Regions from separate parts of the Rhizobium sp. OAE497 genome, predicted to be linked through region 3. Evidence: predicted binding sites of a transcription regulator. Region 3 holds the regulator's gene; each other region holds the start of a gene.
The links. The regulator LexA, encoded in region 3, represses DNA repair genes until DNA is damaged. The targets are predictions, from matches to a motif close to TGTTCNNNNTGTGTTCNG.

Region 1 (5,748 bases), 780 kb from region 3:
CGTCAGGATGATCCAGTCCATGTCGTTGAACCGCCGCTGGAAGAACGAGGCCTTGCGCACGACGATATGATGATCAGGCTCGAACCAGGCGAGGAACTTCCGCCGCCCGTTCATCGAGATGCCGCTACCGACCTCCTTGAAGCGCACGAAGGCGGTCATCTTGTGCGCATCCCGCCGCACGCTCTTTTCCATCAGCCGCGCCCGCGAGACATCCTCGTCCGAGACGATATCGAGCAGCTTCCTGTCCGATTGCAGCCGCCACAAGAGCGTATAGAGCAGCGTGAACCGGACGGGATCTGTGTGACAGATGACGGCAGAGGCAAGGTCGATGAAGGCCTGTGGCACGGTCAACTGCGATTTGCCCGATGGTTGCGGCGGCAGCACGTCCTCTTCCCAGAACAGCTGCTTGTCGCCGCCCTTCTCCCGCCATTCGATTTCCCCGGGTGCAATGCCGGCGGCGGCGAGCGAGCGGGCGGCATCGCGCCACTCGGTAAAATCACCCCTGCCCTGCAGCGCCACCTTCAGCATCAGAGCAACTGCAGCTGTTCGGGCTTCGGTTCGAACATGGCGCGCAGGTCCGGCCGGTCGATCAGCCGCTTCGGCGTCCAGCCCTCCGCCGTCACGAAGGCCTGTACCTTCTTGACCGACACGCCGAGCCGCGACAGATCCTCTATACGCAGCTTGCGGAACCGGCGGCCGGACAGGATGCCCTTCACCGCCTTGGTTCCAAGGCCGGGCACGCGCAGCAGCAACTCCTTGGCGGCCTTGTTTATATCGACGGGAAACTGGTCGCGATGGCCGAGCGCCCAGGCGAGCTTCGGATCGAGATCGAGATCCAACATGCCGCCCTCCTGCGAGGCGGTGATCTCATCGATACCGAATCCATAGAAACGATAAAGCCAGTCTGCCTGATAGAGCCGGTGCTCGCGCATCAGCGGCGGCTTGATCAGCGGCAGGTTCTTCGACGAATCCGGGATTGGGCTGAAGGCGGAATAATAGACGCGCCGCAGCCCGTAGCTGCCATAGAGCCGGGCGCTGGTGCCGAGGATCGTCGCATCATTGGCGCCATCGGCCCCGACGATCATCTGCGTGCTCTGCCCGGCCGGCACGAAGCGCTTGCGCCGCTTGGTCTGCAGCGTCGGCTCGCCGGCCTCCTCGATCTTCAGCCGGAGATCACCCATCGAGCGGCGGATGCTCGACGGCTTCTTCTCCGGCGCCAGACGGGTGATGCCGTTATCGGTCGGCAGCTCGATATTGAGCGACAACCGGTCGGCATAAAGCCCCGCCTCCTCGATCAGATGCGCAGACGCCTCCGGGATCGATTTCAGATGGATATAGCCGCGGAAATTATGGGTAACCCGCAGCTCGCGCACCACCCGCACCATCTCCTCCATCGTATGGTCGGAAGAGCGGATGATGCCGGAGGATAAAAACAGCCCCTCGATGTAATTGCGCCGGTAAAACTCCAGCGTCAGCCACACCACCTCTTCAGGCGTGAAGCGGGCGCGCTCGACATTGCTCGACGAGCGGTTGATGCAGAAAGCACAATCATAGATGCAGAAATTGGTCAGCAGGATTTTCAGCAGCGAGATGCATCGTCCATCCGGCGCATAGGCATGGCAGATGCCGGATCCCTCGGTCGAGCCCAACCCGCCACTGGCGCCCGAATCGCGCTTCGTCGTACCGCTGGAAGCGCAGGAAGCATCGTATTTCGCGGCATCCGAGAGGATGGCCAATCGTTCATTCAGCGACTTCTTCATGGATCTGTTCACTATATGTTCTTTTGCTAAACGTCAATGAAAGCCAGCGGATTTCTGCGCTAGATATCGCAACCATGAGCCGGGTCAGAAGCGCTGATACGAATTTTATGGAAATCGCCGGTAGCGATCTGCTATAAGCGAAGCAACTAGGATTGTTGGCACGGTTCCGAAGTTCTCTTCGGGACCTGTTTTCTTTTGTGTCACTGCCTACCTGTAGCGGCACGAAGAATAAAGGACGGGAAAATGGTAGATAAGGTTCCGATGACGCAGGGTGGTTTCGTCAAGCTGCAGGAAGAACTGCGCTGGCGCCACGCAGGAAGAGCGTCCCCGCATCATCGAGGCGATCGCCGAAGCGCGCGCCCATGGCGACCTGTCGGAAAATGCAGAATACCATGCTGCCAAGGAAGCCCAGAGCCTCAACGAAGGCCGCATTGCCGAGCTCGAAGACCTGACGGCGCGCGCCGAAGTCATCGACCTCACGAAGATGTCCGGCGACAAGATCAAGTTCGGCGCCAAGGTGAAGCTCGTCGACGAGGACACCGAGGAAGAAAAGACTTACCAGATCGTTGGCGACCAGGAAGCCGACGTGAAGGCCGGCCGCATCTCCATCTCTTCCCCGATCGCCCGCGCGCTGATCGGCAAGGAAGTCGGCGAATCCATCGAAGTCAACGCGCCCGGTGGCTCCAAGGCCTACGAAATCCTCCAGATTTCCTGGGGCTGATCATCCGTGGCGCCAGACAGCCGCCCTGCCCGCATCGATATCCGTGACGTCGAGATCATCGCGCCGAATTTCAAGCGGCGCCTCTCCGGCGTGACGTCGACGATCATCCAGCTGATTCCGGTTCAGCGAGCGCTCGGTCAGAAGATCGCAGCGCTCGGCCCCGGCCTGCCGGCAACTCTTCCGCATATCCGCTTTCGCGATCTCATCCATCTCTGGACACCGCCGGTGGGCAAGAAGCACCGCGTCTGGCATGCGCGGCGCAATGTCGAGATGCTGCCGGCGATCATCATGCGCGATCTCTTGCGCATGAAGCTGAAGATCGTCTTCACCTCGGCCTCGCAGCGCAAGCATACCGGCTGGACGAAATGGCTGATTTCGAAGATGGACGCGGTGATCGCCACCAGCGGCAAGACCGCCGCCTATCTGGAAGTGCCGAGCACCGTCATCCTGCACGGCATCGACACTGTCCGCTTCTCGCCGCCTGCTGACAAGGCGGCCGCCAAGACCGCAGTCGGTCTCGACGCCACGAAGAAGATCGCCGGCTGCTTCGGCCGCGTCCGCCACCAGAAGGGCACCGATCTCTTCGTCGATACGATGATCCGCCTACTCCCCGATCGTCCGGACTGGATCGCCATCATCGCCGGCCGCGCCACCGCCAAGCACATCGATTTCGAAAACGGCCTGAAAGCCCGCGTCACCGCCGCCGGCCTTGCAGACCGCATCCTCTTCGTCGGCGAGCACACCAACATCAACGACTGGTACCGCGCCCTCGACCTCTTCATCGCCCCCCAACGCTGGGAAGGCTTCGGCCTGACGCCGCTGGAAGCGATGTCAACGGGCGTACCCGTGATTGCGACGGATGTCGGGGCGTTTCCGGAATTGCTGGTGGATGACGGCAATGGCCCGCAGGGCATGATCGCCCGCGACAGCCTGGATGCGATGGCAGAAATGGCCGCCCGCTACATGGACGATACGCCCGGCCGCGACAGCCTTGCCGCCGTCGGTCTGACGCATATCATGGAAGATTTCCAGATCGACATGGAAGCAAAGCGGATCGCCGCGGTCTACCGCTCGACCCGCTACTGATTTTACGGCTTGCGCTTGAAGAGCTCGATATAGGCGTTGCAGACGGCTTCTTCGGAGAACTGCTGCATCAGCGTCTTATTGCCGCCGGCCGCCACTTTCTCGCTCAGAACGTTGTCATTGATCAACCGCTCGATGGCGCGCGAAAATCCATCCGTATCGCCGATATCGACCAGCAAACCGTTCTCACCGTCGCGCATGAACCAGAGCGGCCCTTCCGAGCGGCTGGAAACCACCGGCTTGTGCTGCGCCCATGCCTCGAGGATGACATTGCCGAGCGGCTCATGGCTGGAGGGCATGACGAAAATATCGGAAGCGGCGACGAAGGGCCTCGTATCCTTCTGCCAGCCGAGAAAACGGACGCGATCGCTCACGCCGAGATCGGCGGCAACCTTGCGAACATTCTCCATCTCCTCGCCGTCCCCGGCAAGCCAGAGATAGACGCCCGGCAGCTTGGCGACGGCGGCTGTCAGCAAGGCGAACTGCTTGCGCGGAACGAAGCGCCCCATCGACATGACGACGGGAACGCCTTCAGGCGTATCGAGCGTGGCGCGATCGACGGGAGCAACCCGGTCCGTCGTCGTGAAATTGGAGATGACCTCGACACCGCGCGTCCAGCCGATATTACGCACATGTTCGCCGATCCCGGGCGTATTACACACCAGGACGTCGGTATTCTTGAAATAGCTGAGATTGGTCGGGTAATCGCCAAGACGCGAAATCTTGATGCAGCCCTTGTAGTTCGGCATCAGCCGGCTGGCGCGCGTCGCCCAGGAAAACAGGGCGTCCGGCTTCTCACGCTCGGCCAGATAGCGCACCTTCAGCGGCAGCAGCAGCCGGTCCGGCGAAAGATTGCGAAAGTTGCTTTCGATGATCTTGGAATAAGGTTCGATATCCTTCCGCCAAAGACGATCCGGCCTTATCACCGACGTCTGCTCGACGCCCCGGCGCCCGAGCCCCCTGGCCAGATGCACGAAAAACTTCTCCGCGCCGCCATCCTTGCCGAAGTGATAATGAAAAACCTTCACACGAAATTCCTCTTAGCGATCCCCGGCATCATCCGCATTGGGACGCCGCTTCAGGGCATTGCGCTGATAAAGCTTGGCCTGCGTCAAAAACGCGTAGACGGCGCCGGTCATCGCCTCGATGAAGCCCGGAACACCGCAACGCCATAGACCATTCTTGAAATAGAGACGCAAGAAATAGATCGGCGGCGAGAAGAACAGCTTGGCCGCCTTCGGCGTCTTGCCCGCCGCAAAATGCTGGTCGGCCTTCAGCGTCGAGTATCTGTTTTCCTTGAGGATCTGCTCGTCGATGATCAGCGGCCGGTAATGCAGGAGGCTCCCGGTCTTCGCCTTCTCGACCCGGCCTGTCGCCACGATCCCCTCATGCACCGCCTGAGTCAGGTCATAGGCTCCATGCCCTCGACGGATCAGTCGCAGGTTCTTGCGCTCGCGCACATGCTCCGGCGTATAGCCGAAGCCGATCAGATAAGGCCGCCGCGCCACCCGCCAGCCGACAATCTCCGCCGACGCAGCAACAAGCGCCGGCAAAAGCTTTCGGAGCGGCGCATCAAGGCGCTCATCGGAATCGATATTGAAACACCAGGGCTGCGCGCACTGTTCCAGCGCAAACTGCTTCTGCCCGGCATAGCCCCGCCATTTTTCATGAAACAGCCGAACCGGCCAGCCCTTGTCGATATAGGCCTGCACAAGCCCAACCGTCCCATCCGACGACCCGGAATCGACAATCACGATCTCAGCGAAATCCGCGAGACTCTCGATGCAATTCCCGAGATAGGCCTCCTCGTTGAGGCAGATGATGAAGGCGGAGATGGGGAGTTTGGTCATCGCCGCACGCCTCAAACCTCAACCAGCCCCAGCCGCTTCACCTGGCGGATCGTCAGCATGGTCCTGACCGTATCGACATGCTCGTTCGCCGTCAGCACCTCGATCACGAAGTCCTGAAATCGCGTCAGATTCTCAGCCACACAATGCAGCAGGAAGTCGCTGTCGCCGGAGACCATCCAGGCTTGGCGCACCAGCGGCCAGTTGGAGGTGGCGGCGGCGAAGGCCTTGAGGTTGGCTTCGGACTGATGCTTCAGGCCGACCATGCAGAAGGCCACGAGGTCGAAGCCGAGCTTCGGGCTGTTCAGCATCGCGTGGTAGCCCTCGATGATGCCGG
Region 2 (5,748 bases), 600 kb from region 3:
GGCCGAGAATTTCGGTAAGATCGGTCACCGTCAGGTCACCGGCGGCCAGCAGCGCCAGAAGACGCAGACGCGTCGGCTCACCTGCCGCCTTCAAGACGTCAACGAGCGCATCCAATCCAAGCCTGACAGGTTCAGCCATATTCGACCCAATCAACATATAAAGATATCTTTATGTGATTTGAGAAACCGTGGCAAGCGTCAATCGCGGCTATTCACGAAATTTGCTGGCCGGATAGCGACTTGGACGGGTGGCGTGATTGTCGAGGGCTGCGCTTCTCGGGGGCGCGGCTTGAGGCGGCACTCTCCTCTCTCATCCCCCAAAACAAAAGCCCCGGCACAAAGGCCGGGGCTCGCATCAAACAGGCTCAAAAAACTCAGCGCGTCAGGCGCTTGTAGGCCTGGCTGCCTGGGTTCAGCGCATCGGGGCCGAGGCGGCGGACCTTGTCTTCTTCGTAGTCCTCGAAGTTGCCTTCGAACCACTCGACATGGCCGTCACCTTCGAAGGCGAGGATATGCGTCGCCAGGCGGTCCAGGAACATGCGATCGTGGCTGATGATGATGGCGCAGCCGGCGAAGTTTTCGAGCGCGCTTTCCAGCGCACCGAGCGTTTCCGTGTCGAGGTCGTTGGTCGGTTCGTCGAGGAGAAGAACGTTGCCGCCGGCCTTCAGCATCTTGGCGAGATGCACGCGGTTACGCTGACCGCCCGAGAGGTTGCCGACCTTCTGCTGCTGGTCGCCGCCCTTGAAGTTGAAGGCGCCGCAATAGGCGCGCGAGTTCATGTCGAACTTGCCGAGCTTGATGACTTCGGCGCCGCCGGAGATTTCTTCCCAGACGGTCTTGTCGGCGTTCAGCGCATCGCGGCTCTGGTCGACATAGCCGAGATGCACGGTTTCACCGATGCGGATAGAACCCTCATCCGGGGTTTCCTGGCCGGTGATCATCTTGAACAGCGTCGACTTGCCGGCGCCGTTCGGGCCGATGATGCCGACGATGCCGCCCGGCGGCAGCTTGATCGACAGGTCGTTGATCAGAGTGCGGCCGTCAAAGCCCTTCTTGATGCCTTCGAGTTCGATGACCACCTGGCCGAGACGCTCAGAGACCGGGATGATGATCTGCGCATCGCCGGGACGGATGTTCTCGGCGGCATCGACCAGCTGTTCGTAGGCCTTGATACGGGCCTTGGACTTGGCCTGGCGGGCCTTCGGGCTGGAGGCGATCCATTCCTGTTCGCGCGACAGCGCCTTCTGGCGGCCGGCTTCTTCGCGGGCTTCCTGCTGCATGCGCTTGGCCTTGGCCGTCAGGTAGGCAGAATAGTTGCCTTCGTACGGAATGCCGCGGCCACGGTCGAGCTCGAGGATCCAGCCGGTGACGTTGTCGAGGAAGTAGCGGTCGTGGGTGATCATCATCACGGCGCCCGGATAATCGCGCAGGTGCTTTTCCAGCCAGGCGATGGTCTCGGCGTCGAGATGGTTGGTCGGTTCGTCGAGGAGCAGCAGATCGGGCTGCGACAGAAGCAGGCGGCAGAGCGCGATACGGCGGCGTTCACCACCCGAGAGATTGGTGACCTCGGCATCCTTCGGCGGGCAGCGCAGCGCTTCCATCGCCATCTCAACCTGCTGTTCGAGATCCCAGAGGTTCTGGCTGTCGATGATGTCCTGGAGCTTGGCGCCCTCTTCCGCCGTCTCGTCGGAATAGTTCATCATCAGCTCGTTGTAGCGGTCGAGCACGGCCTGCTTGTCGGCAACGCCTTCCATGACGTTTTCGAACGCGGTCTTGCTTGGATCGAGCTTCGGCTCCTGTTCGAGGTAGCCGACGGTGGCGCCTTCGGCGAGCCAGGCTTCACCGGTATATTCCTTGTCCTGACCGGCAATGATGCGCAGAACGGTCGACTTACCGGCGCCGTTCGGGCCGAGAATACCGATCTTGGCGTCCGGGTAGAACGACAGGTTGACGTTTTCGAGGATCTTCTTGGCGCCGTAAGACTTGTTAAGTCCCGACATATGATAAATGAACTGACGTGCCATGTGTGAACTGCTCCAGGCGCAAACTTTAAAACCGTGCCGCTATGTAGGCGAAACGGGCGCGCCGGGCAACGCCGAAACCGGTATTGCTACCGGATTTCGGGCCTCGGGATGACGTCCCTGCCTGATTCAGCGGCGCCTAGAAGCCGGCCGCATCGACGATCCCCTCGTTGCAGCCGAACGACGTCCGCCCTGCACCCTGGATCAGCTTGCCGAGACCGGCGTTCATATCCGTCACCGCATCCTGCGAGAGGCCGATCGTCAGCTCGCTGATGACGCGCACCCCGCCTGCCCTGCGGCAGCTCATCTTGACGCGGTCGCTGGCGCCAGCGCCGAAACTCTTGTCGAACGCCGCCTTGATCTGCTCCGCGGTCACCATCTTGCCGGTGTTGGCGGCGAAGAGATCGCGCACCGCCGAGCCGTTGAGATCGCCCATCAGCCGCACCGCCGTGCCGAAATAGGCGTCGGCAGAAAGCTTGGTGCAGGTGCCGTGCTTGGTCCATTCATGGCGTTCGAGCGCCGATTGCGTTCCCGGCATCGCCTTGGCGAGTGCGGCCGCATTTTCCGGCGTCAGCTTGACCTCGGGAAGCGAGCGCCAGTCGCCATCCTTGTCGGCCGCCTGCTGGTCTCCGGGAACTCCGCAGTAATTCTGCCGCATCGGCCAGAGGCCGTGCAGCGAAAAGTTCGTCGCATCGTAGCGCTCGGCCGTCTGGCTGGCGCATTCGGCTTTCTTCTGGTTGGTCTGGCAGAAGGCCGGCTGCCAGCTGGCAGCGAGAATGAAGCGGGTGCGCCCCTCCTGCGCCATCGCCGAACCGGCGGAGAAACCCGACAACGCAAGCATCACGGCAACAACAAGGAACCTGCTCATCTCCACCCTCTGAAAATAGAACAATACACGAACAAATAAGCATGAAGCTCGCCTCGCCGCAACCCTGAATCGCATGAATTTCCCCTGCATATCGTCGCAGCCCTGCTTGCATTTGCCGCCCGATCTGCTCTGGTACCGGCCGGGAGGACCGAATGTTTTCGCAAACACAATGGCTTAAGAGACCGGACGCAACGCTTGCCTTTCACCATGCGGCGGCAGAGGGCACGGCACGCGCCATCCTGATCGTCTGCCACGGCCTTGCCGAACATTCGAAACGATACGAGCGCTTCGCCGCGGCGATGGCCGCCCGCGGCTATCATGTCTTCGCCCACGACCACCGCGGCCACGGCGAGACCACCGCGCCCGATGCGCCGATCGGCCAGTTCGCGAGACGGCACGGCGTGACGCGCGTGCAGGAGGATGTTGTCGCCATGCGCGATCACGCCGCCGGCCTCTATCCCGGCCTGCCAGTCATCCTCTTCGGCCATTCGATGGGCGGACTGATCGCGCTCAACACGGCGGTCTCCTACCCCGAAAAATTCAATGCCGTCGCCGTCTGGAATTCGAACTTCGCCGTCGGCGCGGCGGGTCGCGCCGCCCAGGCAATCCTGCTTGCCGAAAAAGCCCTGAAGGGATCGGATGTGCCGAGCGGCCTCCTGCCGAAGCTGACCTTTGCCGCCTGGGGCAAGGCCATCCCCGGCCATCGCACCGCCTTCGACTGGTTGTCGCACGATCCCAGTGAAGTCGACACATATATCGCCGATCCGCTCTGCGGCTTCGATGCCTCGGTATCGCTGTGGCTCGACATCTTCGAGCTGACCTTCCGGGCGCCGAAGACCGAGCATCTGAACCGGCTGCCGAAATCCCTGCCGATCCATCTTGTCGGCGGCGGACAGGATCCGGCGACCGAGCACGGGAAAGCCACAGGATGGCTGTCAAACCATTTGAAACGACATGGCTTCTCCCGTATCACCACTGAAATATATCAGGACGCCCGGCACGAGACCCTGAACGACACCGGCGCCGCGGCGGCCATCTCGGCCTTCGCCGATTGGTGCGATGGCGTGACGGCACGCTCCTGAGAGCCCCGCAGACAAGAATGGTACGGCAATGAAGACGACAGCATCCTCCGAAGTCACCATGGGCCTGATGCTCATGCTTCTCTCGGTGCTGTTCTCGCCGCTGATCGATATCTTCGCCAAGCTGGCGATCGCCACCGTGCCGTCTGCCGAGATCACCGCGGCGCGCTTCGCCGTCCAGGCGATCTGCATGCTGCCCGTCGTCATCTGGCGCAAAAACCTCGCCGATCTCTCGTGGAAGCAGACCTTCTATCACGCGATCCGCGGGATCATCATGACCATCTCGATGATCTCCTTCGTCGCCACGCTGAAATACATGTCGGTCGCCGATGCGATCGCCATCTTCTTCGTCGAGCCGATCATCCTGACGATCCTCAGCAGCATCTTCCTCGGCGAAGCCATCGGCTGGCGGCGCTACACGGCCTGCGGCGTCGGCTTCTTCGGGGCGATCCTGATCATCCAGCCGAGCTTCCAGGAAGTCGGCTTCGTCGCGCTTCTCCCCGTCGTCAGCGCCGTCTGCATCGCCATCTCGGCGATGATGAACCGGGCGCTGGCGCAGCGCGAGGACCCCTGGGTCATGCAGTTCCAGATGGGCCTCTGGGGCCTCTTCTTCTGCTGCATCATTCTCTATATCGGCGAAAGCAGCGGCTCGGATGTGTTCGATCCGGTCATGCCCTCGGCGCTTGCCTTCTTCTATCTCGCCGGCGTCGGCGTCATGGCGGCGATCGCCGGCATTCTCGGCGTCTATGCCTATCGCGCCGCCCCCGCCTCGACGCTGGCACCGCTGCAATATTTCGAGATCGTCTCGGCGACGATCTTCGCCTGGCTGGTCTTCGGCGATTTCCCGGATGCGCTGAAATGGCTCGGCATCCTGATCATCATCGCGTCGGGCCTCTACATCATCTGGCGCGAGCGGCGCTTTGCATCCAAGCCCGTATCCGATACATCTGAGGCAACACGGGCGCCGTAAAACCGCCCGCGGGAGGAACATGACGGCCACCAGCAAAAAGCCGCCGCTTGATGGCATCAGGGTGATCGAGCTCGCCCGCGTGCTCGCCGGTCCCTGGGCCGGGCAGATGCTGGCCGATCTCGGCGCCGACGTCATCAAGGTCGAGAATCCCGAAGGCGGTGACGATACCCGCCACTGGGGGCCGCCCTTCGTCGAGGGCGCCGACGGCGAAAACCTCTCGGCCGCCTATTACCACTCAACAAACCGCAACAAGCGCTCGATCACCGCCGACCTGAAGACCGAAGAGGGACAGGCGCTGGTGCGCCGTCTCGCGGCAACCGCCGACGTGTTGATCGAGAATTTCAAGCTCGGCGGCCTCGTCAAATACGGGCTGGACTACGAGAGCCTGCGCAAGATCAATCCGAAGCTGGTCTATTGCTCGATCACCGGCTTCGGCCAGACCGGCCCCCATGCCAATCTCGCCGGCTACGATTACATCGTCCAGGGCATGTCCGGCTTCATGTCGATCACCGGTGAACCCGAGGGCCAGCCGATGAAAGCGGGCGTGGCGATCGCCGATATCTTCACCGGCATCTATGCCGTCTCGGCGATCGAGGCGGCGCTGATCCACGCACTGAAGACAGGCGAGGGCCAGCTTGTCGACATGGCGCTGCTCGATGTCCAGTCCGCCGTGCTCGCCAACCAGAACATGAATTATCTCGTCGGCGGCCAGGCGCCGGTGCGGCTCGGCAATGCCCATCCGAATATCTCGCCCTATGAGGTGATCCCGGCTGCCGATGGCTATCTCATCCTCGCCGTCGGCAATGACGG
Region 3 (5,748 bases):
CGCCGGTGGAGCGCGGGTTTCAAGGCATTGAGCTTTAAGGGCTATCAGCCGCGGATGATCGAACGGCCGGCATAGCGGGCCTGCGGGCCAAGGCCCTCTTCGATGCGGATCAGCTGGTTGTACTTTGCCAGACGATCCGAGCGCGACAGCGAGCCGGTCTTGATCTGACCGCAGTTGGTGGCAACTGCGAGATCGGCGATCGTGGAGTCTTCGGTTTCGCCCGAACGGTGCGACATGACGGCGGTGTAGGCTGCCTTGTGTGCGGTGTTTACGGCGTCCAGCGTCTCGGTCAGCGAGCCGATCTGGTTGACCTTGACGAGGATCGAGTTGGCAACGCCCATCTTGATGCCGTCGCGCAGGCGTGCCGAGTTGGTGACGAACAGGTCGTCGCCGACCAGCTGAACCTTCTTGCCGGCGAGATCGGTCAGGGCCTTCCAGCCGTCCCAATCGTCTTCAGCCATGCCGTCTTCGATCGAGATGATCGGGTACTGGGCAGCGAGCTGTGCGAGGTATTCGGCCATGGCGCCCGATTCCAGCGTGCGTCCCTCGCCTTCGAGAACGTACTTGCCGTCCTTGAAGAATTCGGTCGCGGCGCAGTCGAGGCCGAGATGGATGTCTTCGCCCGGCTTGTAGCCAGCCTTTTCGATCGACTTCATGATGAAGTCGAGGGCTTCAGGGGCGCTCTTCAGGCCCGGTGCGAAACCGCCTTCGTCGCCAACGTTGGTGTTGTGGCCCTGAGCCGACAGTTCCTTCTTGAGGACGTGGAAGACTTCCGAGCCCATGCGGACGGCTTCGCGGATCGAGTCGGCGCCAACCGGCAGGATCATGAATTCCTGGAAGTCGATCGGGTTGTCGGCATGCGCCCCGCCGTTGATGATGTTCATCATCGGAACCGGCAGGAGGTGAGCGGAAGCGCCACCGACGTAGCGGTAAAGCGGCAGGCCGGCGGCCTGAGCGGCAGCCTTGGCGACAGCGAGCGAAACGCCGAGGATGGCGTTGGCGCCGAGACGCGACTTGTTCGGCGTGCCATCCAGCTCGATCATGATGTTGTCGATCTGGATCTGGTTTTCGGCATCGATGCCGCCGATGGCGTCGAAGATTTCCGTGTTGGCGGCTTCGACAGCCTTTTCGACACCCTTGCCGAGATAGCGCTTGCCGCCATCGCGAACTTCAACGGCTTCATGCGCGCCGGTCGAAGCGCCCGACGGAACAGCCGCACGGCCCATGCTGCCATCTTCGAGATAGACGTCGACTTCGACGGTGGGGTTGCCACGGCTATCGAGGATCTCGCGGGCGATGATATCGGTAATTGCAGTCATGGGTTTCTTCCTGCTCGGTGGGTGGATAAATCGTTTGAAATCGTCTTAATCGAAGGCACGCAGATTGCAATGGCGTTTTCACAGCCGTTTTTGAGCCGCCTAACATGCCTTCATTTCAGGCCACCTGCGTGGCCTATTACAAGATCATGTCAGCCTTTTGAACGTCAGGCCGACTTTGCGATCGCATCGAAGGCCAGAAGCTTCTCGAGCAGCCGCGGCATATCCTTCAGATAGATCATGTTCGGGCCATCCGACGGCGCATTGTCAGGATCTTCATGCGTCTCGACGAAGACGCCGGCGACGCCGACGGCGACGGCTGCACGCGCCAGCGTCTCGACGAATTCGCGCTGACCGCCGCTCGATCCGCCCTGCCCGCCCGGCTGCTGCACCGAATGCGTGGCGTCGAAGATCACAGGCGCGCCCATGGCCGCCATGATCGGCAGCGAGCGCATGTCGGAGACCAGCGTGTTGTAACCAAAGGAAGCACCGCGCTCGCAGAGCAGGATGTTCGGGTTGCCCGTCTCATTCAGCTTGGCAAGAACGTTCTTCATATCCCACGGAGCCAAGAACTGGCCCTTCTTGACGTTGACGGCGCGGCCGGTCTTGGCCGCAGCAACGAGAAGGTCGGTCTGGCGCGAGAGGAAAGCCGGGATCTGCAGGATGTCGACGACGGTTGCGACCTCTGCACACTGCTCCTCGGTATGGATATCGGTCAGAACCGGGAAGCCAAATTCCTTCTTCAGATCAGAGAAGACTTCGAGCGACTTGTCGAGGCCGATGCCGCGCTGCGCCGAAAGCGAAGTGCGGTTGGCCTTGTCGAAGGAAGACTTGTAGACGAGGCCGATGCCGAGCTTCTTGCAGAGTTCGCTCAGAACACCGGCGATCATGAAGGCATGTTCGCGGCTTTCCATCTGACAGGGGCCAGCGATGATCGACAGCTTGCCGGCATTGGAAAAGGTAACGCGGCCAGCGCCTTCGCCGACGGCGACTTCTGCATTGGTGTTGCTCATTGGGTCTCCTCGAAGGCGAAGATCGCGCCTTGTCCCGGCGCCGGCTTCACCAATAGACGATTGTTCATATTCAAGTAGGTGATCCCGTTAGCAGCCAAATGCGCCGCTGTCACGGCCAGATCAGCGACCGCAAAGACGATTGCCCGCGCCCGCAGGCCGTTATCGGTGCCAAGCGGCTCGACATCGAAATAGGCCTCCATCCCTTCTTCGGAATAGATGGCGATCCGGACATTACTGAGGGCGAAGGAAAGGCCGAAGGCGGCCTCACCGGGCGCAACGCCGCCACTTGCCGTCTGCAACAGCGACGCGAAGGCGTCGGGTTCCTCCGCGCTGAGGGCAATCTCGACAATGCCGAGAACGCCGTTGGCATGAGTCTCCAGCGCCTTGCGATCGGCCGGAAAGGCGTTGATCCGCTGGCAGGCGAAAAAGAACACATCGGGCGCCCTCAGATCGGCGGCAAAGGCGAGCTTGAAGGCGCCGGTCGCCTGCGTTCCATCGGGCATGACGATCGGGCGCGAGAACTCCACCATGTCACCGCCGCTCAGCTGCGCGCCATCATAGGCGGCCTTGTCCGCATCGGCATCGTCGGTGCCGAAGACGACCGCCGAGAAGCCATCATCGCCGCAGCGGAAGCGGAAGGCCTGGTCGCGGGCGATAAAGCTGTTGCCCTTGGCGGCGGCCGCATCGCACTCCGCCTGGCTCGCGATGCCGAGCGGCTCGAGATAGGTCTTGTCGGCGAGGAAGACGCAGGCATTCTCCGTTCCGAACGGATGACGGCCATTGGCGGCGACGGTGAAACCGAGACGGCCGAGTCGCTCGCGGGCGACATCGATATGGGTGACGGGCAGTACCAGATGATCGAGCGGATGCGTCATGGCGGTTCCCTCCGGTGAAGCCGGCAGAGATTTGCACGCCGCGCCGGGCAAAGCGCAAGCGCGGATAACCAATCCGGCAAAGAAACTTTCAAAAATGACGAAAAATGATGGGAAGTTTTACCAATATTTAGGCACTTGCGGAACACATATGGAACATATAGTGTCCGTTCTGGCTTTGTTTCACGAATCTGGGGAAAGACTTCGATGCTGACGCGCAAACAACAGGAGCTTCTCCTCTTCATTCACGAGCGGATGAAGGAGTCCGGCGTACCGCCGTCCTTCGACGAAATGAAGGATGCGCTCGACCTCGCCTCTAAGTCGGGCATTCATCGCCTGATCACAGCGCTCGAAGAGCGCGGCTTCATTCGCCGCCTACCGAACCGCGCCCGCGCATTGGAAGTCATCAAGCTGCCCGAGGCCTACAGCCCCAGCATCCAGCCGCGCCGCGGCTTCTCGCCAAGCGTCATCGAAGGCAGCCTCGGCAAGCCGCAGCCCGTCGCGCCGCCGAAGCCGGCGAACGAAGACAATAGCAGCTCGATCTCGGTTCCGGTCATGGGCCGCATCGCCGCCGGTGTGCCGATTTCGGCAATCCAGCAGAACACCCATGACATCACCGTTCCCGCCGATATGCTCGGAAACGGTGAGCACTATGCGCTTGAGGTCAAGGGCGACTCGATGATCGAGGCCGGCATCTACGACGGCGACACCGTCATCATCCGCAACACCAATACCGCCAATGCCGGTGATATCGTCGTCGCCCTCGTCGACGATGAAGAAGCGACGCTGAAGCGCTTCCGCCGCAAGGGCGCATCGATCGCACTCGAAGCTGCCAACCCGGCCTACGAAACGCGTATCTTCGGGCCTGACCGCGTCAAGGTTCAGGGCAAGCTTGTCGGCCTTATCCGCCGCTATCACTAACGGTGATCTCATCACCGTCAAAAGTGCCGCTACGCCAATCATAGGCGCGGTGGCGGGTCCAGGGGCGGTCGAGATCCTCGAAGGATGCGGTGACCGCTGCAGCACCTCCATCGAAGCTCAACTCGACAGAGCCTGTCCTTCTTAAAGTAGCGCCGGTGAAGAGCAGCGCGCCAGAGCGGCAGCTTTCAAGCCGCAGGCGCACCGGTGTGACAACGATATCGGATGCATCGCAGGCGGGGCCGAGGTAAGCGGCATTGTCGATGACCGTCAGCACCGAGCCGTTCTCCAGCTTTGCCGTGCACCAGGCTTTCTTGACGCAGGAAAACCGCTCTTCCCTGGCGTTCACCGCAATGGCGCTCTGCGCTTCCTGCTGTTGCGCTGGTGTCAGCCTCAATCTTTCGCCCGGCGGCGCGGTGGGGACCAGTGCCGATGTGATGAAGATCGGCTCGCGATGGCTGTCCAGCACCAGAGCCCGTTTCCACTGATCGAAGATGAAACCCGGCGGGCGCTGGCGATTGGTGGCGATTGCGCTTGAACCGATGATCCCCGCCATGCTGCCGTCCTCAGCAATGACGATCTTCGGCGGCGGCTTTTCGGGAAGCATGACGACCACAAGCGTCGACAGGGCCATGATTGCCGTGCCGATGTGCCTCAGCCGGGTGCGCAGCAGGGTCAATAGCAGGAAGCCCGCGACCGCAGCCGGGAAATACCAGGCAGGCAACCGGCCGACGCCGATATCACCGCCCCAGGACGAGACGGTCTTGGCGATCGCGATCACCAGATCGAGACCGAAGCCGACCACCTGCCAGGCCCAGGCATCCAGCCCAAACGGCATCAAAAGCATTGCAAGCAGCCCGGCCGGCATGATGACGAAGGAGATGACGGGCATGGCGGCGAGATTGGCAGGCAGGCCATAGGCCGTCAGCCGGTGAAAATGCTCGATCGAGAACAGCGCCGTCGAGAAACCGCCGATGACGGAGGTGAGCAGGATGCCGCCGAAGAAGCCGGCCGCCGATGACATGAGCCTGACGAGGCGCAATTTCGCAAAGGGCTTGTCGCGGGCCGGCCGCTCCTTCCAGAGCGCATAGCCGGCGACCAGCGCCAGCGTCGCGGCAAAGGACATCTGAAAGCTCGGCCCCATGATTTCTGAGGGCGAGATGGCGATGATGATCAGCGCCGAGAGCGCCACGTTGCGCAAACTGATCGACGGCCGGTCGAAGAACACCGCCGTCAGCATGATCGCCATCATGATGAAGGCGCGCTCGGCGGAAACTGCGAAGCCGGAAATCAGGAAATAGGCGGTGACGGCTGCAAGCGCTCCGGCGGCCGCGATCTTCTTGACCGGATAGGCCTGGGCGACGGACGGAAACAGGCTGAGCAGCGTGCGGAACCCGACGAAGAAGATGCCGGCGGACAGCGCCATGTTGAGGCCGGATATGGCGATGATATGGGCAAGACCGGATTGGCGGAGCGCTTCGGTGGTCTCTGCCGAAATCGCCCGCCGCTCGTCGGTCACGAGGGCGGCGGCGAAAGCGCCGGTATCGCCGGGCAAAATGCCCCTGATGCGATCACCGATGCCGCTTCTCAGCCGGTAGAGCCACTCGAAGGCGCTGTCGGTCAGCGAAT

Region 1: ABIE40_RS12835 (putative DNA modification/repair radical SAM protein) is a predicted target of LexA. The motif match lies at 1,766-1,783, and genes of this name have one in related genera.
Region 2: ABIE40_RS11965 (ribonuclease T2 family protein) is a predicted target of LexA. The motif match lies at 2,906-2,923, and genes of this name have one in related genera.

Annotation. Positions count from the first base shown of each region.
Region 1 is NZ_JBEPOA010000001.1:2,505,425-2,511,172, forward strand. It holds gene ABIE40_RS12830 (UdgX family uracil-DNA binding protein) at 1-528, opposite strand, end outside; gene ABIE40_RS12835 (putative DNA modification/repair radical SAM protein) at 528-1,760, opposite strand; partial or broken gene greA (transcription elongation factor GreA) at 2,004-2,481, shown strand; gene ABIE40_RS12845 (glycosyltransferase family 4 protein) at 2,488-3,567, shown strand; gene ABIE40_RS12850 (glycosyltransferase) at 3,570-4,592, opposite strand; gene ABIE40_RS12855 (glycosyltransferase family 2 protein) at 4,605-5,414, opposite strand; gene ABIE40_RS12860 (Lrp/AsnC family transcriptional regulator) at 5,426-5,748, opposite strand, start outside.
Region 2 is NZ_JBEPOA010000001.1:2,329,253-2,335,000, forward strand. It holds gene ABIE40_RS11955 (ArsR/SmtB family transcription factor) at 1-139, opposite strand, end outside; gene ettA (energy-dependent translational throttle protein EttA) at 375-2,024, opposite strand; gene ABIE40_RS11965 (ribonuclease T2 family protein) at 2,161-2,889, opposite strand; gene ABIE40_RS11970 (alpha/beta fold hydrolase) at 3,042-3,971, shown strand; gene ABIE40_RS11975 (DMT family transporter) at 4,000-4,938, shown strand; gene caiB (succinate--glutarate CoA-transferase) at 4,958-5,748, shown strand, end outside.
Region 3 is NZ_JBEPOA010000001.1:1,729,680-1,735,427, reverse strand. It holds gene eno (phosphopyruvate hydratase) at 45-1,319, opposite strand; gene kdsA (3-deoxy-8-phosphooctulonate synthase) at 1,484-2,329, opposite strand; gene ABIE40_RS08985 (VOC family protein) at 2,326-3,204, opposite strand; gene lexA (transcriptional repressor LexA) at 3,409-4,122, shown strand; gene ABIE40_RS08975 (ComEC/Rec2 family competence protein) at 4,103-5,748, opposite strand, start outside.